DNA from 4 places in the Pseudomonas reactans genome. Region 1 is predicted to be linked to each of the others. Evidence: predicted binding sites of a transcription regulator. Region 1 holds the regulator's gene; each other region holds the start of a gene.

Region 1 (5,595 bases):
GCTTCATTGGCCATGCCATTGACCAGGGGCGTGGCGTTCTCCACCAGGTCCATGGTGCGGTTGGCCGCCGCCTCAGTCAGCCTGACCACATAAGACAGGCGTTCGGTGGCATCGGTGATCTGGGAGATTTCCTCGGCCTGGGGCATATGCGGGTCAATCTGGAAATTGACGATCGCACTGTGCAGCTCGCGTGTGAGCTTGCCCACTTCCTGGTACAGGCCGCGGTCACGGGTCTGGTTGAGCTCATGGATTAACTGCACCGCGTCGCCGAACTGGCCTTTTTCAAGGCTGTCGACCAACTGGTGAGCATGCTTTTTCAGGGTCGACTCGAAGTCTCCCTGTGACGTTTCTTTATGCTCCATAGCTCCCCCGCGATGGCATTAGCCGTGGATGCGTTCGAAGATTTTCTCGATCTTCTCTTTCAAGGCCAATGCAGTGAATGGCTTGACCACGTAACCGTTTACCCCGGCTTGGGCGGCTTCGATGATCTGCTCACGCTTGGCTTCGGCGGTCACCATCAGCACAGGCAGGCTGCGCAGTTTTTCGTCGGCGCGCACGTGGCGCAGCAAGTCGATACCGGTCATGCCCGGCATGTTCCAGTCCGTTACCAGAAAGTCGATGCTGCCGCTGTTGAGGATCGGAATCGCCGTAATGCCGTCATCCGCCTCGACCGTGTTAGTGAACCCAAGGTCACGCAACAGGTTTTTTATGATCCGCCGCATCGTTGAGAAGTCATCAACGATGAGGATTTTCATGTTCTTGTCCAATTCGACCTCCAAGCAGTCTTAAACGCGCCCAGCACCTGGACGCGCCATTTCAATCAACAGGCATTACACAAAAAGGACTGCCGGGGCACCACGGGTCGAACCCGCAAAGGCCAGGCCCTCGCGGTATCGTCTGCAGTGTCCCCACACTGCCTGTCAGCGCGCTCGCCACTCTCCCAAACGCCCCCGCAAGCGGGCTGCGCACTGGCTGTGCAACTGGCTGACCCGCGACTCGCTGACCCCCAGGACCTCACCGATTTCCTTGAGGTTCAGCTCTTCGTCGTAGTACAGCGCCAACACCAGTCGCTCACGCTCCGGCAAATTGGCAATCGCATCCGCCAACGCCCCCTGGAAACGCTCATCTTCCAGGTCACGCGATGGCTCCATATGAGCGCTCGCGCCGTCCTCGTGCAGCCCTTCGTGTTCGCCGTCCTGCAACAGGTCGTCGAAACTGAACAGGCGGCTGCCCAAGGTATCGTTCAAAATCCCGTAGTAATCGTCGAGACTCAATTGGAGTTCGGCCGCAACTTCGTGATCTTTAGCGTCGCGACCGGTTTTTGCTTCAATTGCGCGAATTGCATCACTGACCATGCGCGTATTGCGATGCACCGAACGCGGCGCCCAGTCACCTTTACGTACCTCATCAAGCATCGCGCCACGGATACGGATACCCGCGTACGTCTCGAAACTCGCACCCTTGCTCGCGTCGTATTTGGTCGACACTTCAAGCAGGCCGATCATGCCCGCCTGGATCAGGTCTTCGACCTGGACGCTGGCGGGCAGGCGTGCCAGCAAGTGATAGGCAATGCGCTTGACCAAGGGCGCGTAGCGCTCGATCAACTCGCCCTGACTGTCACGGGCAGACTTCTTGTACGCGTTGTAGCCGGTTGCTGTCATAGCACGGGTCCTGCACTCGTCTGATGCACCAATCGCTCGACGAAAAACTCCAGATGCCCCCGCGGGTTGGCAGGCAACGGCCAGGTATCGACCTTCTGGGCAATAGCCTTGAACGCCAATGCGCATTTGGAACGAGGGAACGCTTCGTAGACTGCACGCTGCTTTTGCACAGCCTTGCGCACACACTCGTCGTAGGGAACTGCGCCGACGTATTGTAAGGCGACATCGAGGAAGCGATCCGTGACCTTGGTCAACTTGGCGAACAGGTTGCGCCCTTCCTGCGGGCTCTGGGCCATGTTGGCCAGGACGCGGAAGCGGTTCATGCCATAGTCGCGGTTAAGCAGTTTGATCAGGGCGTAGGCGTCGGTGATCGAGGTGGGTTCATCGCAGACCACCAGCAACACTTCCTGCGCTGCGCGCACGAAGCTGACCACGGACTCGCCGATCCCGGCGGCGGTGTCGATCACCAGCACGTCGAGGTTGTCGCCGATATCACTGAAAGCCTGGATCAGGCCGGCATGCTGCGCCGGGCTCAGGTGCACCATGCTCTGGGTGCCGGAGGCGGCCGGCACGATGCGAATGCCACCGGGGCCCTGCAGCAGCACATCGCGCAGCTCACAGCGGCCTTCGATCACATCGGCCAGGGTATGTTTGGGCGTCAGCCCCAGCAGAACGTCGACGTTCGCCAGCCCCAGGTCAGCATCCAGCAGCATGACACGACGGCCAAGCTCTGCCAGGGCCAGGGACAAATTCACTGACACGTTAGTTTTCCCGACGCCACCTTTGCCGCCGGTCACCGCGATCACCTGTACGGGATGCATGCTGCCCATTTTATTTCTTTACCTTGTCTTGCTTAGACGCAGGCTACATGGCTTGGCCGCGTGAATCGCTTGCAGACCATCGATGTAGATACATTTCACGGTGTTCATCCTGCCTCAACCAACCCGTTTTGCCGGGTTGTGGTAAAGGTCGGCGAACATATCGGCCATCGCTTCCTCGCTAGGCTCTTCTTGCATTTGCACGCTGACTGCACGGCTGACCAACTGATGACGGCGCGGCAGATGCAGATCATCCGGGATCCGCGGCCCGTCGGTCAGGTAGGCGACCGGCAATTCATGACTGATGGCCAGGCTCAGCACCTCGCCCAGGCTCGCGGTTTCATCGAGCTTGGTGAGGATGCAACCGGCCAGGCCGCAGCGTTTGTAGCTGTGATACGCAGCGGTAAGAACCTGTTTCTGGCTGGTGGTTGCAAGCACCAGGTAATTCTTCGACTTGATGCCACGCCCGGCAAGGCTTTCCAGTTGCATGCGCAATGCCGGGTCGCTGGCTTGCAGGCCAGCGGTATCGATCAACACCACGCGTTTGCGCAGCAGTGGGTCGAGGGCATTGGCCAGGGACTGGCCCGGATCTACATGGGTCACCGACACATTGAGAATTCGGCCCAACGTCTTGAGCTGTTCCTGGGCACCAATACGGTAGCTGTCCATGCTCACCAGCGCGATATTCTGCGCGCCGTACTTGAGGACGTAGCGGGCAGCCAGCTTGGCCAGGGTGGTGGTCTTGCCCATGCCGGCAGGGCCGACCATAGCAATTACACCACCCTCTTCCAGGGGTTCGATTTCCGGCGTGACGATCATCCGCGCCAAATGAGCCAGCAACATGCGCCAGGCCTGGCGAGGCTCGTCGATTTCAGTGGTCAGAGCCAACAGGTCGCGGGACAACGGGCCAGACAGGCCGATGCGTTGCAGCCGACGCCAAAGGTTGGCCTGTTGCGGCTTGCTGCCCTGCAGCTGGTTCCAGGCCAGCGAGCCCAACTGCACTTCCAGCAGTTCACGCAGGCCATTGAGTTCAAAGCGCATCGAGTCGAACACACGCTGGTCAACCGCAGGCGCCGGGGCAGGCGCAGCAGGACGCGGCGGTTCTTTGAACGTCGGCTCGACCAGTGGCTCGGCAGCGGTCAACGGCAGGCCGGCGAACAACTGGCGATTGGTGGTGGCATCGCTGTCGCCGCGCATGCTCAGTTCAGCCTGGGCCGAAACGATGCGCGAAGCGGTTTTGCGCAACTCGTCTTCGAGCTCCATGTTCGGCACGCGTGGCGCCAGGGCCTGGGGGGTGTAATCCAGGGCAGCGGTCAGCTCGACACCGCCGGCAATACGACGGTTTCCGATAATCGCGGCGTCGGCGCCCAGCTCATCACGAACCAGTTTCATGGCCTGACGCATATCGGCGGCGAAAAAACGCTTAACTTGCATAACCCACTACCCTCAGCCGTTGGGCCCTACTGTCGCGACGATAGTCACTTGCTTGTTGTCAGGAATTTCCTGATAAGCCAAAACGTGCAAATTCGGTACTGCCAAACGCCCAAACCGCGACAACATCGCCCGGACGGGGCCTGCCACCAGCAGGATCACCGGTTGGCCCTGCATTTCCTGGCGCTGTGCGGCGTCAATCAACGAACGCTGCAGCTTCTCAGCCATGCTTGGCTCCAGCAGAACGCCCTCTTCCTGGCCTTGTCCTGCCTTCTGAATACTATTGAGCAATATTTGTTCCAACCTGGGTTCCAAGGTGATCACAGGCAGCTCGGAGTCAAGCCCTACAATGCTTTGGACGATTGCACGCGACAATCCGACGCGCACTGCGGCCACCAGGGCGGCAGTATCTTGACTCTTGGCGGCATTGTTGGCGATGGCCTCGGCAATGCTGCGAATGTCGCGTACCGGCACCTGTTCGGCCAACAGCGCCTGCAACACCTTGAGCAACTGCGACAGCGACAGAATGCCTGGCACCAGCTCTTCGGCGAGTTTCGGCGACGCTTTGCCCAGCAAACCCATCAATTGCTGGACTTCCTCGTGGCCGATCAGCTCGTGGGAGTGTTTGTACAGGATCTGGTTGAGGTGAGTCGCGACCACAGTGCTGGCGTCCACCACGGTGTAACCGAGGGATTGCGCCTGGCTGCGCTGGCTGATTTCGATCCACACCGCGTCCAGGCCAAAAGCCGGATCTTTGGCGGTGATGCCGTTGAGGCTGCCGAACACCTGCCCGGGGTTGATCGCCAGCTCGCGGTCCGGGTAGATCTCGGCTTCGGCCAGGATCACGCCCATCAGCGTCAGGCGGTAGGCACTCGGCGCCAGGTCGAGGTTGTCGCGGATGTGCACGGTGGGCATCAAGAAGCCCAGGTCCTGTGAGAGTTTCTTGCGCACGCCCTTGATCCGCGCGAGCAACTGGCCGCCCTGGTTGCGGTCCACCAGCGGGATCAGGCGATAGCCGACTTCCAGGCCGATCATGTCGATCGGGGTTACGTCATCCCAGCCAAGCTCCTTGGTTTCCTGGGCGCGGGCCGGGGATGGCAGCAGTTCCTGCTGGCGAGCGATCTCTTGCTGGGCGATGACTTTGACCTGATTCTGCTTTTTCCAGAACAGGTACGCAGCGCCGCCGGCCAGGGCCGCCATGCTCAGGAATGACACGTGCGGCATGCCCGGCACGATACCCATGATCGCCATGATGCCCGCCGCCACGGCCAACGCCTTGGGCGAGGCGAACATCTGCCGGCTGATCTGCTTGCCCATGTCTTCGGAGCCCGAAGCACGGGTCACCATGATGGCCGCTGCTGTCGATAACAACAGTGATGGCAATTGCGCCACTAAACCGTCACCGATGGTCAGCAAGGCGTACACCTTGCCCGCATCGCCGAAGGTCATGCCGTGCTGGAAGATACCCACGGCCATGCCACCGATCAGGTTGATGAACAGGATCAGCAGGCCGGCAATGGCGTCACCGCGCACGAATTTGCTGGCACCGTCCATGGAACCGTAGAACTCGGCTTCCTGGGCCACTTCCAGGCGGCGCGACTTGGCCTGGTTCTGGTCGATCAGGCCGGCGTTGAGGTCGGCGTCGATAGCCATCTGTTTGCCGGGCATCGCGTCGAGGGTAAAAC
Region 2 (5,595 bases), on a different contig from region 1:
GGTGATGCGGTCGGTATTCGCCGGCAGGCCGTAGAAACGCGGGCCGTTGAGGCTGGCGAAACCTTCGAGCTTGTCCAGGGCGTTGCGTTGTTCGAACGCTTCGGCATACAACTCGATCGCTGCATAGGCGGTGTAGCAACCGGCACAGCCGCACGCCGCTTCTTTGGCGTGCTGGGCGTGAGGCGCGGAGTCGGTGCCGAGGAAGAACTTAGGATTGCCGCTGGTCGCTGCATCCAGCAAGGCCACCTGGTGGGTGTTGCGCTTGAGGATCGGCAGGCAATAGAAGTGCGGCCGAATCCCGCCCACCAGCATATGGTTGCGGTTGTACAGCAGGTGATGCGCAGTGATGGTTGCGCCAACGTTGGCCGAGGCCTCGCTGACGAACTGCACGGCATCGGCGGTGGTGATGTGCTCGAACACCACCTTGAGGGTCGGGAACAGCTCGACCACTCGGCGCATATGTTCGTCGATGAAGATCTTCTCGCGATCGAACACGTCCACGTCGCCACGGGTGACTTCACCGTGGATCAACAGTGGCATGCCGACTTCGGCCATGGCTTCGATGGCCGGCAGGATCTTGTCGATACTGGTCACGCCGGAATCGGAGTTGGTGGTCGCGCCGGCCGGGTACAGCTTGGCCGCGTGCACAAAGCCGCTGGCCTTGGCTTCACGAATCTCGAAGGGCTGGGTACGGTCGGTGAGGTACAGCACCATCAACGGTTCGAAGCGGCTGCCGGCTGGTCGCGCAGCGAGGATACGCTGGCGATAGGCATCGGCTTGCTCGGCATTACGCACCGGAGGTACCAGGTTAGGCATGATGATGGCGCGGCCAAACGTGCGCGCGACATCGGCCACGGTGTGGGGTAACGCAGCACCATCGCGAAGATGAATATGCCAGTCGTCGGGACGCAGCAGGGTCAGGCGGTCGGACATTGGGGATTCCAGGCGGGTCAATCTGGTGGGAATGCTACCGGAAAAGACTCTGTCAGGCACTCGCTATCAAGTTTTGCAGGATGCAACCGATAGCCTTGGGTATGCCTTATCGATGTATGACGCTTTGAAGTGTTGTAGAAACCAGTGGAGCCGCCCGTGCGCCAGCAATATCTAGCCCTGCTCAGTGTGTTCGCCAGCCTGCCTGCGATGGCCCTCACGTTCCAGACACGTCTGGAGAATATTGAGTGGAAGGTGGAAGGCGACCAGTTCGAGTGCCGCCTGACCCAGCCGATCACCGATTTCGGTTCGGGTGAGTTCGTGCGCCGGGCCGGCGAGCAGGCGACATTTCGTCTGAAAGCCTACAACGGCTCGCTGGGAGCCGGTTCGGCCACGTTGCTGGCCGCCGCAGCGCCGTGGCAGCCGGGGCGAGGTGATATCAACCTCGGTGCCGTGCGTGCTGGCAGTGGCGATGTGTTGTTCAACAGCTCCCAGGCCCAGGCCGGGCGTCTGTTCAATGGCTTGCTGGAAGGGCGCAGCCCGACCGTGCGGCACTATGGGCGTGAAGGTGGCTATTCGGAGATCCGCCTGCTGCCGGTCAAATTCAACAAGGCTTACAACGATTACCAACTGTGCACCGCCAAGCTATTGCCGATGAATTACGACCAGGTCAAACAGACCGAAGTCGGTTTCCCCGGTGGCGGAATCGAGCTGGATGCGGCCGCCAAGAAGAAACTCGACGTGATTCTCGCGTTCATGAAGGCCGACCCGACCGTCAACCATATCGAATTGAATGGCCATTCGGACAACAGCGGTAATCGTCTGACCAATCGAGACGTCTCGCGCCGTCGTGGCCTGGCGGTCATGGACTACTTCAAGGCCAACGGGATCCAGGAGTCGCAGATCACCCTGCGCTTCCATGGCGAAAGCTATCCACTGGCGCCCAACACCAATGCGGCCAACCGGGCACGCAACCGTCGCGTGAATATCCAGCTTGAACGCGTGGCCGCCCCCGAGAAACCGGCGCCTCAGGCCACTGGTCCAAGCAACCCCGCACACACGTCCTAAGGTGCGACCATCGGTCGCCCGTTCGACATAATCTGTCGCTTTATCTTCATTTGCTGTCGCGCCCCTGTAAATTCGCGGTTTTGGTCGGTAGAATCGACGGCTTTCCGTACAACCCCGTGGAGTGATGGCATGGCCGACGTAAACAAGGTCGTTCTCGCGTATTCCGGCGGCCTGGACACTTCGGTGATCCTCAAGTGGCTGCAGGATACTTATAACTGTGAAGTGGTGACCTTCACCGCTGACCTGGGTCAGGGCGAAGAGGTCGAACCTGCACGTGCCAAGGCGCAAGCCATGGGCGTGAAAGAGATCTACATTGACGACCTGCGCGAAGAGTTCGTCCGCGATTTCGTTTTCCCGATGTTTCGCGCCAACACCGTCTACGAAGGCGAGTACCTGCTGGGTACCTCCATCGCACGTCCGCTGATCGCCAAACGCCTGATCGAAATCGCCAACGAAACCGGCGCCGACGCCATTTCCCATGGCGCTACCGGCAAGGGCAACGACCAGGTGCGTTTCGAGCTGGGTGCCTACGCCCTCAAGCCTGGCGTGAAAGTGATTGCCCCTTGGCGTGAATGGGACCTGCTGTCCCGTGAAAAGCTGATGGATTACGCTGAAAAGCACGCGATCCCGATCGAGCGTCACGGCAAGAAAAAGTCCCCGTACTCGATGGACGCCAACCTGCTGCACATCTCCTATGAAGGCGGCGTGCTGGAAGACACCTGGACCGAGCACGAAGAAGACATGTGGAAGTGGACCGTCTCCCCGGAGAACGCTCCCGACAAGCCGCAGTACCTGGAACTGACCTACCGCAACGGCGACATCGTCGCGCTGGACGGCGTCGAAATGACCCCGGCCACCGTGCTGGCGACCCTGAACCGTATCGGTGGTGAACACGGTATCGGCCGTCTCGACATCGTTGAGAACCGTTATGTGGGCATGAAGTCCCGCGGCTGCTACGAAACCCCAGGCGGCACCATCATGCTGCGTGCCCACCGTGCCATCGAGTCCATCACTCTGGACCGCGAAGTGGCTCACCTCAAAGACGAGTTGATGCCCAAGTACGCCAGCCTGATCTACACCGGCTACTGGTGGAGCCCTGAGCGTCTGATGCTGCAACAGATGATCGACGCTTCCCAGGTTCACGTGAACGGCGTTGTGCGCCTGAAGCTGTACAAAGGCAACGTGATCGTGACCGGTCGCAAGTCCGATGAGTCGCTGTTCGATGCCAACATCGCCACCTTCGAAGAAGACGGCGGTGCTTACAACCAGGCAGACGCGGCAGGCTTTATCAAGTTGAACGCATTGCGCATGCGTATTGCAGCCAACAAAGGCCGCTCGCTGTTCTAAGCCTCAGCGCGGTATGAAGAATGGCCCCTTGTTCAAGGGGCCATTTTTTTGCCTGTGATTTTGTAGAGATGTTTATGTTTATACCGATTAAACGTCTGTGGATTTTTTCCTCAAAATCGTTATCAGAGATGGGTTTTAGTGAGTTGTTGTTGAAAGTTTGTAGGGGGAATGAATTTTTTACATCTGTGTAGGAACTAGTCTTACAGATAATTCACTCATGTAAGTGCGGCAAAGATGCAAAGCACCGAATGGTCTGTAGGAATTAAGGATGCAAGCGAATATGTTGAATGGAACCAAAGCAGACGGATCGTTCTGGCCATTTTCTCCTGCAACAGGCGAGAGGCAAGGGGCATTTCCTGAAAGTCATGTGCGGCACGTTTACCCAACCCCCTATAAGTCAGGGATGTTTGACTCAAAGTATGTAAGTTCCCGGAAAGGTCTGAAAGGCTCCATAAAACCAGATGCCTCAGAGACGGCGTTTTTTTGTAGGGGAATTCCTTTATCGCTGTGGGGTGGGTCTCTGCTTGCTGTTGCTTGGGGGGGAACGCTATGCCAACTAGGAAACGACTAGGCTATTGTACTTGCTCTAAATAATTCGAACAGCGAAATTGGACTTTCTCATGAATAAAGTGCTGATCGTGGATGATCATCCCGTCATTCGTCTTGCTGTGCGTATGCTAATGGAGCGTCATGGTTATGAGGTCGTTGCTGAGACCGATAACGGTGTCGATGCATTGCAACTTGCACGGGAGCATATGCCGGACATTGTCATACTGGATATTGGAATTCCCAAACTTGATGGCCTGGAAGTTATTTGCCGGTTGTCTTCCACCAAGCAGGCTGTGCCATTCAAAGTACTGGTCCTCACATCTCAGGCCCCTGGTCATTTTTCCATGCGTTGCATGCAGGCTGGGGCCGCCGGCTACGTGTGCAAGCAGCAGGACCTCACCGAATTGCTGAGTGCTATCAAGGCGGTCCTGTCGGGCTACAGCTACTTCCCCAACCAGGCGCTCAATTCGGTGCGCTCCACCATGGGCAATGCCAGCGAGGCCGATATGGTCGAGCGTCTGTCCGGGCGGGAAATGATGGTGTTGCAGCAGTTGGCGCGAGGCAGGACCAACAAGGAGATTGCCGACGGCATGTTCCTCAGCAACAAGACCGTCAGTACCTACAAGACGCGTTTGCTGCTCAAGCTCAATGCGCGCTCGTTGGTGGACCTGATAGAACTGGCCCAGCGTAACGGTTTGGTATAGAGGAGGACGTAGCACAGCGTACAGCCCGGTTGCCCGGCAGAAAAAAGCCTCCGTGAAGGAGGCTTCCGGCTGTCGATCGCTCGATCAGAGATCGAAGTCGTAATCGGCCAGTTGTTTTTGCAAGCGTCGTTCTTCCAGAAGATTGTCGATAGTGCGGCGTTTGCTCAAATTGGTCTTGGCGACCTCTGCTACAGGTGTCTCTGCCCCATCGTCGTCCGACTCAACGAGGTCGTCTTCCACTTCCAGTTGCTCTTTGCCAGTGCTCATAAGGTTCACTCCGGGCTAAGACTGCCGTTGGCGCTCCTTATAACGATAATCCATGATCCGGTAAAAAAGATTTTTTCAATCGACTGATCGAGAAAAACAATGATCCGTCAATCGTCGGACGTCTTGTCCTTGTATTCGCACAGATCTTCGATGCGACAGCTGCCGCAGCGTGGCTTGCGGGCCTGGCAAACGTAGCGTCCGTGAAGGATCAACCAGTGGTGGGAATCCAGCAGATAGGGCTTGGGAACGAACTTCATCAACTGCTTTTCTACCTCCACTACGTTCTTGCCACGGGCAATGCCGGTTCGGTTGCTGACCCGGAAGATGTGGGTGTCCACAGCCATGGTCAGTTGCCGGAACGCGGTGTTGAGCACCACGTTGGCAGTTTTTCGGCCGACGCCTGGCAGCGCTTCCAAGGCTTCGCGGGTTTGGGGCACTTCACTGCCGTGCAGTTCCACCAGCAGGCGGCAGGTTTCGATGACGTTCTTGGCCTTGCTGTTGTACAGGCCGATGGTCTTGATGTATTCCGACAACCCCTCCACACCCAAGGCATAGATCGCCTCTGGCGTATTCGCCACGGGGTACAGCTTTGCCGTGGCCTTGTTCACGCCGACGTCGGTGGATTGGGCCGACAGGATCACCGCAATCAGCAACTCGAACGGCGTGGTGTAGGCCAGCTCGGTTTTGGGTTCTGGATTGTCTTCGTGGAGCCTGCGGAAAATTTCCAGGC
Region 3 (5,595 bases), on a different contig from region 1:
CTGCTGTGGATGACGGCAAGGTAGCAATTTCCTCTGGCCTGATTACGTCCGGCACTACCTACAGTAAGAGCTTTGCCGACGGTCAGCCCTATAAGCTGACATTCAGCAGCAGCACCCAATACAGCGTAACCGACAAAGACGGTAACGACATCACGTCGGAAATTCCTGGCAATGGTACCTTTGATGCGACGAAGGAAGGCGCGTCCAGTGTCAATCTGCGAGGCGTGAAGTTCGATATCAGTTTGAACCTGGGCAAGGATGTGGCACCGGGTGCTCCGACTGATGCGGCGGTTGCCGGCAAGTCTTTCAGCCTCAGTACGAAGCCGGATGTATTCAGTGTGTCGCGTACCGCCAGCAACCCGACAGCCGCGCAACTGAGCGGAGGCAAGGTGACGGACCCTGCGGCTTACGCCAGCACCTTTCCCAACTCGGGCGCCATGATCAAGTTCGGCGCAGGCGGCACTTATGATGTGTTTGCGCAACCTTACACGCCGGACAGCAAGTCAATTGCTAGCGGCACTCTGGCAGCAGGCGCGACCTCGATCACTGTGGCTGGCGTTACTTTTGATGTGACCGCCACGCCGCCGCCAGGGCCGGGTGATCAATTTGCGGTTGGGGCCACGAGTACCAAGAACGAGAATGTGCTGGATACCCTGAGTCAATTGCGCAAAACCTTGCAGGCGCCAACGGACGGAAATCTTGTTGCGCAAAACAAGCTTAAGGATGTGGTGGCCAAGACCATTGGCAACCTGAACAACGCCAAGACTCAGATTGATCAGGTGCGCGGCTCTATCGGTGCTCGTCAGAACGCTTTGGATATACAGGCAGAGGAGAACGCGAGCTTGGGTTTGGCTAATTCGCAGACGATGAGCTCGCTGGCCAATATCGATATCGGTGAGGCTGCCATCAACCTGACGTTGCAGCAAACCATGTTGCAGGCTTCGCAGCTGGCCTTTGTTAAAATTGCCCAGTTGAGCCTGTTCAACAAGATGTAATCGGCGCCACCCCAAGCGGCCCGCCCTGGAAACAGGGCGGGCCGTTGTCGTTTCCGGGATTTAATTGTTTGAAGGTTTTGCACAAAGCACACACAATTGAGTGACCTGTGAGTCATAAAGCGCATCTTCACTGTATCGTGTGAAAAGGATAAGTCGTCACAGGGTCCTTGCGAGGCGGCTTTCAGCGAGATTTTTATGGGGTTATCCCCTTTATTGTCAGCACTCCGGGCGTGGCCCAGGGGTGTTCTCCAGCTATTTAGTATTGGGAAGCCACAATGATTGGCATAAAAAGCATCGCCAGTTACGTGCCGGCAGACGGGATCGATAACTACGCCCAGGGTGCCAAATTCGCCAAGGATGAAGAGTTCATCATTGGCAAGATCGGTTCGGCGTTCTTGCCGCGCAAGGAAGCTGCGCAGGAAACCTCCGATCTGTGTGTCGAGGCGGTCAACGCTTTGTTTGCCAACAACCCGGATTTGAAGCGCGAGTCGATTGACGCGCTGATCGTCGTCACCCAGAACGGTGATGAAGAGGGCCTGCCGCACACGGCTGCCATCGTCCAGGACAAACTCGGCTTGCCGACCCACGTCGCTGCGTTCGATATTTCCTTGGGCTGCTCCGGCTACGTCTACGGCATCTACGCGATGAAGGGCTTCATGGAAGCCGCCGGCCTGAAAAACGGCCTGCTGATCACTGCCGACCCGTACTCCAAGATTGTCGACCCGGAAGACCGCAACACCACCATGCTGTTCGGCGATGCCGCTACGGCTACCTGGATGGGCGAAGACGCGCCGTGGTTGCTGGGCAAGTCCAAGTTCGGCACCGACGGTTCCGGCGCGCCGCACCTGAAGGTCAGCGATGGCGTGTTCTTCATGAATGGCCGTCAGGTATTCAACTTCGCCTTGCTCAAGGTGCCGGCGCATTTGCACGAGCTGCTCAATGAGTCGGATCTGAAGGCCGACGAGATCGACGCGTTCTGCATCCACCAGGGCAGTGCGGCGATTGTCGACGCGGTGGCGCGACGCTTTGAAGATGCACCGGTGGACAAGTTCATCAAGGACATGGTCGAGACCGGCAACACTGTGTCGTCGAGCATTCCGCTGCTGCTGGAAAAGCACGTGATGGACGCCACCTGGAAGCGCGTGGCCATCAGCGGGTTTGGTGTGGGCTTGTCTTGGGGGTCGGCGATTCTCTATCGTTCTTGATGCCTTGATAGTCTCAATAAAAAACGCCGAGGCTCGAAAGAGCTTCGGCGTTTTTTATTTGGCGCCAGAAAACCCAATGAAAACGGGGTTTCGGAACCGCGTAAACCCTTGAATTGCAAGGGGTGGCACGGCGCCAGTAAAAAAATCAAAAAAAATCCTCAAGCAACCGGCTACCACGACGATAACTATTACGTAGGTTCTCTAGGCCACACCCGGCGGATGCCAGGGCCGGAAGCCGCAGTATCCATCCAACGAGGATTTCGTCATGGCTTTAACAGTAAATACCAACCTTGCATCGTTGACCGTTCAGAACAACCTGAACAAGGCTTCCGGCTCCCTGCAAACCTCCATGCAGCGCCTGTCCTCTGGCCTGCGTATCAATAGCGCCAAGGACGATGCGGCCGGCCTGCAAATCTCCAACCGTCTGACCAGCCAAATCAACGGCCTGGGCACTGCCATCAAGAACGCCGGTGACGGTATCTCCATCGCGCAAACTGCTGAAGGCGCGATGCAGGAATCCACCAACATTCTGCAAAAAATGCGTACCCTGGCACTGCAATCCGCCAACGGCTCGCCAAGCGAAGACGACCGTAAGTCGAACAACGCCGAATACGCTGCACTGACTGCAGAACTGACCCGTATTTCCACTACTACCACTTTCGGTGGTCGTAACCTGCTGGACGGTTCTTTCGGTACTACCGCTTTCCAAGTAGGCGCCAACGCCAACCAGACGATCAACATGACTCTGGGTGACGTGTCGGCCAAGGCCATTGGTTCGCAGCAACTCAAAACTGCTGCCATCAAAGCAGGTACTGGCTTTACTCCAGACACCCTGACCCTGACCGGTAGCGGCGCTGCTCCTACTGTTGCTGTGACTGCGGCTGACACTGCCGGCTCCCTGGCTTCCAAGATCAACGCTGCGGGCGTCAGTGGCCTGGCTGCAACTGCCAGCACTGAAGCTCAGTTCACTTTCAACTCCGCGACTGTCAACGCTACTGCACCGGCCAACTTCAGCCTGACTATCGGTGGCGCCACTGTTAAGTTCGTTGGTGTAACCGACGCTTCCAGCATGGCAGAACAGTTGAAGTCCAACGCTGCCAAACTGGGCATCAGCGTTAACTACGACGCCAAGCTGGGTAACCTGTCGATCAAGTCCGACACCGGTGAAAACATCACTGTAGGCGGTTCTAACGCTGCTGCGGCAGGCATTAGCATCAACACCAAGGGTGGCGACGGTGCCTATGTTGGTGCCAACGCAACCGCTCTGGCTGACAACCTGGTTGCTGTAGGTGCTATTTCCCTGAACTCCAGCAGCAGCTACTCCGTTGCAGGTGCTGCCGGTGCTACTGCCCTGTTCGGTGCTACCTCTATCAGCTCGCAGAAAACCGCTGTTTCCGACACTAACGTGCTGACTTCCACCAGCGCTCAGAACGCTGTCGACGTGATCTCCCAGGCGATCTCGAACATCGACTCCCAGCGTGCTGACCTCGGTGCGGTCCAAAACCGTTTTGACAGCACTGTTGCGAACCTGCGCAGCATCTCGGACAACTCCACTGCAGCTCGTGGCGTGATCCAGGACGTTGACTTCGCATCTGAAACAGCTCAGCTGACCAAGCAGCAAACCCTGCAGCAGGCGTCCACTGCGATCCTGTCGCAAGCTAACCAGCTGCCGTCTGCCGTACTGAAGCTGCTTCAGTAACAGCGATGCTTGATGACTGACGGAAGGGCGCGTTTACGTGCCCTTTTGTCTTTTACGTGATGAGGAGATTGGACATGGACATGAGCGTCAAGTTGAACCTGTCTTATCCAGCGCCGGCACAACAGAATGTGTCTGCACCCGTAAATGTGATCGCCGACCAGATCGATACCAAGCCGGACACCAAGATCCAGCCTGCGACTGAGCCCAAGCGTGCTGATCTGGAAAAAGCGGTCTCGGATATCCGAGAATTTATTCAGGCTACCCAGCGCACACTCGATTTTTCCATTGATGATTCGACCCACCAGGTTGTGGTCAAGGTCATTGCTACCGAGAGTGGTGAAGTGATTCGCCAGATCCCTTCGGAAACGGCTTTAAAACTCGCTCAAAGCCTTCACGATGCCAGCAGTCTGCTGTTTGACGCGAAGGCCTGAAGTGGCATGAATTTTGTTGCTGGTGCTGTTCGAGACGTAGTCCGTCAATAAAGCATCAGCCTTTGAATTAGGAGAAAGACGATGGCAGGTCCAACGATTAGCGGCCCGGGTTCGCATATCGATACCCAGGCAATTGTGAAATCTCTGGTGGACGCTGAAAAAGCGCCCAAGCAAACAGCGATCAACAACCAGACGCTGAAAGCTACCACCCAGCTATCGTCAATCGGGAAAATTCAGGCGGCCCTGGATGCTTTCCGTGGCGCCATTGACAATATGTCGAAGAACACCAGTTTCAGTGGTTTGTCGGCAACATCCTCGGATGAGAAAGTCTCCACGGTCACCATGGGGACTGGCGCGTCTTCGGGGAGCTACTCGCTGATCGTTACCCAGTTGGCGACGGCCTCGAAGGTATCTACAGCAAACTTCAAGGGCGGCGCCAACACGGTTGTCAACAGCGGTACAGCCCCTACCACGCTGACGATCACTCAGTCCGGAAAAGACTACGATCTTAATATTCCGGCGGGTTCGACATTGCAGCAGGTACGTGACTCCCTGAATACTCAGTTTGCTTCGGCAGGCTTGAGTGCAAACATTTTGACTGACTCCAATGGCTCTCGCCTGGTTGTTACTTCAACGACCACTGGTAAAGGGACGGACCTGACCCTTTCGGGCAATTCGGGCCTGGATGTGGGGGCGACCGTGGTGGGTAATCCTCCGCAAAACGCCAAGTACACCCTCGACGGGAGTGAGCAAGAGTCCACAAATAATACGCTGGCTGACGCAATTAGTGGCGTTACGATCAAGTTGTTGGCTGAGTCGCCAAAGACGACGGGTACGCCGCCTGTGCCGATTGCAAGCACTATCTCTGTGGCGGCCAGTAACGCCACCTTGAAGTCATCGGTGAAAGGTTTTGTCGACACCTACAACGCACTGATGAAGGCGATCAACACCGAAACCGTTGCCACAAAGAACCCTGATAATTCCATTACCGCCGCAGCGCTTACCGGGGATGCTCAGGTTCGCTCGTTGGTGACGTCGGTTCGTAACGAGTTGAACGCGTTATCGGGAACTGGGGCGCTTAAATCTCTTGCGTCTTTCGGTATTTCCACCGATCAGAAAACCGGTTTGCTGTCGATCGATGATAAGAAGTGGGACGCTGCACTAAAGACCAACTCGACGGACATTAACAGTGTTTTCAGTGGTGATAATGGTCTGTTGGCGCGCATGACGAAGGCGACGGCCAGCTTCGCTCAAAGCAATACGGG
Region 4 (5,595 bases), on a different contig from region 1:
AACGGGTAGGTGTCGCGAAACCACAGGGTTTCGTTGGTGGTCATGGCATCGACCACCATCTCCTTGAGCCCGCTGCGCGGCTGCCCCTGGATGCGCTGGACCAGCTCGCCCAACGACTTGATGCCCTGCTGCTCCATCAGTTTGTTGAGACGGCTGGATACCAGGTACTGCTTGTTTTCACCGAGCAATATGCCACAGGCCTTTTCCAGGAAGACCCGGAACTGTTCGAAATCCAAATTACCCGTAGACAATGATACCGCCTCTTAAATCGTGTGACCGCCAGGGGAAATCCCCCTAGCCGTGATCTGCTGCCTTGATCCGGTCGACTACCCGGGATGCCAGGTCATCAGGACGGAATTTGGCCAGGAAGTCATCGGCACCGACCTTCTTGACCATCGCCTGATTGAATACACCCGACAACGAAGTATGCAGGATGATATGCAATTTTTGCATGCGTGGATCGTTGCGTATCTCGGCCGTGAGGGTGTAGCCGTCCATTTCCGGCATCTCGATGTCGGAGATCATCATCAAGAATTCTTCTTCCGGCTTCTTGCCGTCGTCCACCAGCTTGCGCAGGTAATCCAGCGCCTGGCGACCATCGTTGAGGGCCACCACTTCCACGCCGACCGTTTGCAGGCAACGGGTCACCTGCTTGCGCGCCACCGAGGAGTCGTCCACGGTCAGCACGCGCAGGGAGACCGCCTTGTGCGCGGTTTCGGCGTCTACCACCCCCACGGAAATCGATTCCGAGGTGGGGGCCACTTCGGCGAGGATCTTCTCCACGTCGATGATTTCCACCAACTGATTATCCACCCGCGTCACCGCCGTGAGGTAGTGATCGCGACCAGTGCCCTTGGGCGGCGGATGGATCTCTTCCCAGTTCATGTTGACGATGCGCTCCACCGAGCGCACCAGAAAACCCTGGGTCTTGGTGTTGTACTCGGTAATGATGACGAACGGGTTCTCGCGGTCCTGTAAACCCGCCGAACCGGTGGCCAGGGCCAGGTCAAGAATCGGTATCGTCGCGCCACGGATGTTGGCGACGCCACACACCACCGGGCTGGACTTGGGCATGATCGTCAGCTTGGGGCATTGCAGCACTTCCCGCACTTTGAACACGTTGATGCCATACAACTGCTTGCCATCCAGGCGAAAAAGCAACAACTCCAGGCGATTCTGCCCTACCAGCTGTGTGCGCTGGTTTACTGAATCCATTACTCCTGCCATGCCTTGACTCCCACGCTAAAACCTTTGGCCATACCTATAAGGGCAGTGACGCGCACCCAATGCTAAACGGCACGGCCTTTGCTATTTATTGGTCATGGATATTAAAACGACAGTTTCCCGACGCCCCGTCCTGACACGGTTTCGCAGATCGCTCTGCGCACCGCTGGTGTTGCTTGCCCTGGGCCTGGGCGCCACGGCCCGCGCAGACAACGTCACCTTGCCTGATCTACTTATCGGCGTCACCCAAGGCTTTCTTGAGTTCACTGTAGAAGATTATCTGGCGACCACCCAGACGCCGGGGCGCTATGAAATCCAGGTCAACCAATTGGACCCGCGCTTGCGCATGCCCATGTGCGACAAGGAATTGACAGCCACCCTGGAAAGCCCCGCCCAGCCGATCGGCCGTGTGACGGTCAAGGTCCGCTGCGATGGCGCCTCGCCCTGGACCGTGTTCGTGCCGGCCCAGGTCAAGCTCTTCCGTGATGTGGTGGTGGTTGCCCGCCCCCTCAAACGTACCGGGATCATCGGTTTCGAGGACGTGGTCCTTCGCGAACGCGACATCAGCATGATCAGTCAGGGCTACCTGACCTCTCTCGACCAGGCGGTCGGACAGAAGTTGACCCGACCAGTGGTCACGGACCAAGTCATCACCCTGGTGCATCTGGAGCAAGCCGAAGTGATTCGCAAGGGCGACCAAGTGGTGATTTCCGCCAGCAGCGGTGCGCTGCAGGTGAAAATGCCGGGGGAAGCGTTGTCCAACGGCGGCATGAGCGAACAGATACGCGTGAAGAACCTTAATTCCAACCGGGTGATCAAGGCGCGAGTCACCGCACCGGGCCAGGTAGAGGTGGCTCTATAGATTACTGGTATCAAGCGCCTGCTTTTCCTACACTGTTGGCTGGATGCCGGCCTGTAGGTTTTATTGTCAATCGAGCCTAAAGTTTGTCCGGGTATGGCCGAAAACATGGCAAGCGTCCAAATACCCAGAGGTTTTTTGATCATGGTCATCGATTTCAGTCGTTTAAATAACACCCCGACCCCGTCGGCCCCTACGCGAGCCACTGGCACCAAAGACAGCGTAGAAGCCAAGGCCCAGCCACTGCCCGCCAAGGCAGAACAGGCCAGCGTCAGCCAGAGCGGGGAATCCGTACACCTGAGCAACGAGGCTCAACAGTTGCAGAAGGTCACTGACTCGCTGCGCGATCAACCGGTAGTCAATAAAGCCCGCGTGGCCGAATTGAAACAGGCAATCGCCGATGGCAGCTATAAAGTCGACAGCAACCGTGTAGCCAGCAAGCTGCTTAATTTCGAAGCCGAGCGCTAGGCAAAGGCCTGCGCAGGGCTTTTGGACGCTTAAACCCCAAGGCCAGCCATGCATCACGACGAAAATCTGCTTCAACTGATCATTGATGATCTAGCCCCGACCCAACAGCTGCTTGAGCTGCTTCGGGAAGAAACCCTGGCCCTCTTCGGTCGGGACATGCCCCTGCTCGAAGAAATTCTGGCGCGCAAGCAGTCGCTGATTATCCTGCTGGAACAGCACGGCAAAAAACGCAGCGAGATCCTCATCAACCTGGGCCTGCCGGCGGACCATGATGGCCTGGCGCAACTGGCCAGCCACTCCACGGTCGGCGATCAGTTACTGGCGCAGAGTAAGGAGCTCAATCAGTTGCTCAGCCAGTGCCAGGAAACCAACCTGCTCAACGGTCAGTCGATCCAGCTTCAGCAAGCCACGACCGCCAACCAGTTGCGTATACTTCACGGCGGAGAGCCTCCGGCGCTTTACAACGCCCAGGGTTCCACCTCGCGCCTGGTCAAGCCAAGCACCCGCAGCCAAGCCTGACGCCTGTTTACAGCGCACCTATCCAAGGCGCGCCACATACTGGCAGAATGCCTGCTCTTGCGTGTTGTCGTATTTTGTCTGGAGATGGAAGAACCGTGTTCAACGCCCTTAATGCGGAAGATGCCCCGCAGCCACCCAAGGTCCTCACCACGCCTCTGGAAATCGCCAGCACCTTGCGGATGCTGCAAGACAGCCATGACCCGCTGATCATCACCTTTCATGAGCGAAGCCAGCGCTTCCAGAGCTACCTGGTGGACGTCAATCGCGACAGCGGCACCCTGGCCCTGGATGAAATGATCCCCCGCGACGGCGAACGCTACCTGGAAAACGGCGAACCCTTCCGCATCGAAGGCTTCCACGAAGGCGTACGCGTTGCCTGGGAAAGCAACGGCAGCCTGAGCATCAGCGAACAGGACGGCCACCGCATCTACACCGGCAGCCTGCCCGACGAAGTGGTCTACCATCAGCGCCGCAATGCCTTCCGCGCCGCCTTGAAGCTGGCCCAACTGGTCAACATCGAGCTGGGTGGCGAGAAGCTCAAGGCGCCTATCAGCGGCAAGCTGCTGGATATTTCCGCCACCGGCTGCAAACTGCGTTTTGAAGGCGATATCTCCGAGCGCTTGCAACTGGGCCAGGTCTACGACCGCTTTATCGCTGCCCTGCCCTTTGGCAGCATGACCACCTCGGTCGAACTGCGCTACTTGCACTTCGAAGAGAAGATCAACACCACCTTCGCCGGCGTGCGCTTCCATAACATGAGTGGCTTGGTGCAGCGCCAGGTCGAGCGCTTTGTGTACCAGTTGCAACGCGAAGCACGACGCTTCGACAAAGACGACGATTTTTAAAGCTTAAAGATCTCGGCAAAAAAAACGGGCAGATCCTGATGGAATCTGCCCGTTTTGCATTCAGGGGCGCGCCCTGCTCAAGTCGTGAGGGTGCTCGTCCGGCCCCGCGGGCGCAGGCGGTCCTACAAAGGGCGGCTCGTCCGCTTCGGGGCTCAACGCCGCTTCCGGTTCAGGTTCAGGGGCGGCGGTTTGCATTTGTTCCTGCACCACGGCCTCGTCTACCCGCGGATCGAGACAAGCCACCAGCGGCGAACTGGACATGCTGTCGGGCATTGCCACGTGGTGCAACGGTGCATCATCCACCTGATGCAGGTTGGTCACCGCTTTCGGTCGGATGCGCCATACCAGGATCAACGCACACAGGCTGAAAAACGCATACAGCATGTGGCTGCCGAACAGCTTCATCACCACGCCGGCGAGCAACGGCCCGACACTGGCGCCGACGCCGTAGGTCACCAACAGCATGGCCGTCAGCGACACGCGTCGATCGCCTTCCACGTGGTCGTTGGAGAACGCCACCGCCAGCGGATACAGACAGAACTGCACCAGAGAGCAGACAAAACCTGCCACGAACAACACTTCCAGCGGCACCTGGGTCAGTATCGCCAACGGCAACGCCGCCACGGCCAGGCACAGCGCGAAGCAGCGGATCAGCAGCGCGCGATCATAGCGGTCAGACAGCCAGCCCAATGGCCACTGCACCACTAGCCCGGCAAAAATGCAGCTACCCATGAACAGACCCACTTGCTCGGTGGTCAAGCCCTGCTGAGAGGCATACAACGGCGCCAGACCGTAGAACGAGCCGACGATCAGCCCCGCGCCAAGCACGGTACTCAGGGACTGCGGCACGCGTTTGATAAAGAAGCGCGGCTCCATCGGGGCAGGATGCAGAGGCGCCGGGTGAATGCGCCGCGTCATGGCCACCGGCACCAGGCACAGCGCAAAACACAGCGCGACCAGCATCAGCAACTCAAGACCCAATTGAGGGTGCATGACCAGAATCAGTTGGCCGAGCACCAGGCCCAGGTAAGACGCAATCATATAGCCGCTGAACACCACGCCACGCTGCTTGGCATCGGCCTGCTCATTGAGCCAGCTCTCGATGACCATGTACTGGCACATCATGCCCAGGCCGACGATCATCCGCAGCACGATCCACGCCGGCAGCCAATCGATCAGCCCGTGGCCCAACACCGCCGCGCCGACGATCCCGGCGCAGGTCGCATAGGCGCGAATATGCCCGACCCGGGCAATCAGGCGATGCCCGATCTTGCCACCCAGCACCAGGCCAAAATAGTTGGCCGCCATCAACGCGCCGACCCACAGGCTGTCGACATGATCGGCCGCCAGGCGCAGGGCCAGGTAAGTACTGAGCAGGCCGGAGCCGATCAGCATCATCAAGGAGGCGAAATAAAGGGCTCGAAAAGATTTCCAGATCTGGCGCATCGGCGTTCCGAGCGGCTCCTTGCGGTGAGAGACAGGGCTATCGGCATGATAGTCCGGGGTGGCCGGGTCCGGACAGGCGGTATGCGCTGTTTCCGGGGATTATTTTGCTTAAAGGTTCAGACGCTGTCCGGCTGCTCGCGGGATACACGAATCGCTATAAATACACGATGCCAGGGCTGTGAACCCATAACCCCGGCAAGGTTCGACCCATCTTCGGAAAACACCCACAAAAAA

What was found. The regulator FliA, encoded in region 1, starts transcription of late flagellar genes. The targets are predictions, from matches to a motif close to CTAAAGTTTNNNNNNNNNNNGCCGNTAA.
Region 2: the regulator FliA is predicted to act here: its motif matches at 999-1,026, upstream of HX793_RS21175 (flagellar protein MotY).
Region 3: the regulator FliA is predicted to act here: its motif matches at 2,358-2,385, upstream of HX793_RS17975 (flagellin N-terminal helical domain-containing protein).
Region 4: the regulator FliA is predicted to act here: its motif matches at 2,163-2,190, upstream of flgM (flagellar biosynthesis anti-sigma factor FlgM).

Annotation. Positions count from the first base shown of each region.
Region 1 covers NZ_JACAQP010000051.1:8,981-14,575, reverse strand. Annotated here, with positions in the region: gene HX793_RS30345 (protein phosphatase CheZ) at 1-362, opposite strand, end outside; gene HX793_RS30340 (chemotaxis response regulator CheY) at 381-755, opposite strand; gene fliA (RNA polymerase sigma factor FliA) at 921-1,661, opposite strand; gene fleN (flagellar synthesis regulator FleN) at 1,658-2,491, opposite strand; gene flhF (flagellar biosynthesis GTPase FlhF) at 2,597-3,913, opposite strand; gene flhA (flagellar biosynthesis protein FlhA) at 3,926-5,595, opposite strand, start outside.
Region 2 covers NZ_JACAQP010000021.1:114,439-120,033, forward strand. Annotated here, with positions in the region: gene pyrC (dihydroorotase) at 1-933, opposite strand, end outside; gene HX793_RS21175 (flagellar protein MotY) at 1,090-1,998, shown strand; gene HX793_RS21180 (argininosuccinate synthase) at 2,128-3,345, shown strand; gene HX793_RS21185 (response regulator transcription factor) at 3,966-4,598, shown strand; gene HX793_RS21190 (PA3496 family putative envelope integrity protein) at 4,683-4,865, opposite strand; gene nth (endonuclease III) at 4,973-5,595, opposite strand, start outside.
Region 3 covers NZ_JACAQP010000015.1:13,839-19,433, reverse strand. Annotated here, with positions in the region: gene HX793_RS17985 (flagellar hook-associated protein 3) at 1-995, shown strand, start outside; gene HX793_RS17980 (ketoacyl-ACP synthase III) at 1,271-2,200, shown strand; gene HX793_RS17975 (flagellin N-terminal helical domain-containing protein) at 2,466-3,899, shown strand; gene HX793_RS17970 (flagellar protein FlaG) at 3,974-4,330, shown strand; gene fliD (flagellar filament capping protein FliD) at 4,412-5,595, shown strand, end outside.
Region 4 covers NZ_JACAQP010000027.1:177,059-182,653, forward strand. Annotated here, with positions in the region: gene cheR (protein-glutamate O-methyltransferase CheR) at 1-251, opposite strand, end outside; gene HX793_RS22680 (chemotaxis protein CheV) at 295-1,227, opposite strand; gene flgA (flagellar basal body P-ring formation chaperone FlgA) at 1,322-2,086, shown strand; gene flgM (flagellar biosynthesis anti-sigma factor FlgM) at 2,228-2,551, shown strand; gene HX793_RS22695 (flagella synthesis protein FlgN) at 2,600-3,070, shown strand; gene HX793_RS22700 (flagellar brake protein) at 3,166-3,915, shown strand; gene HX793_RS22705 (MFS transporter) at 3,976-5,361, opposite strand.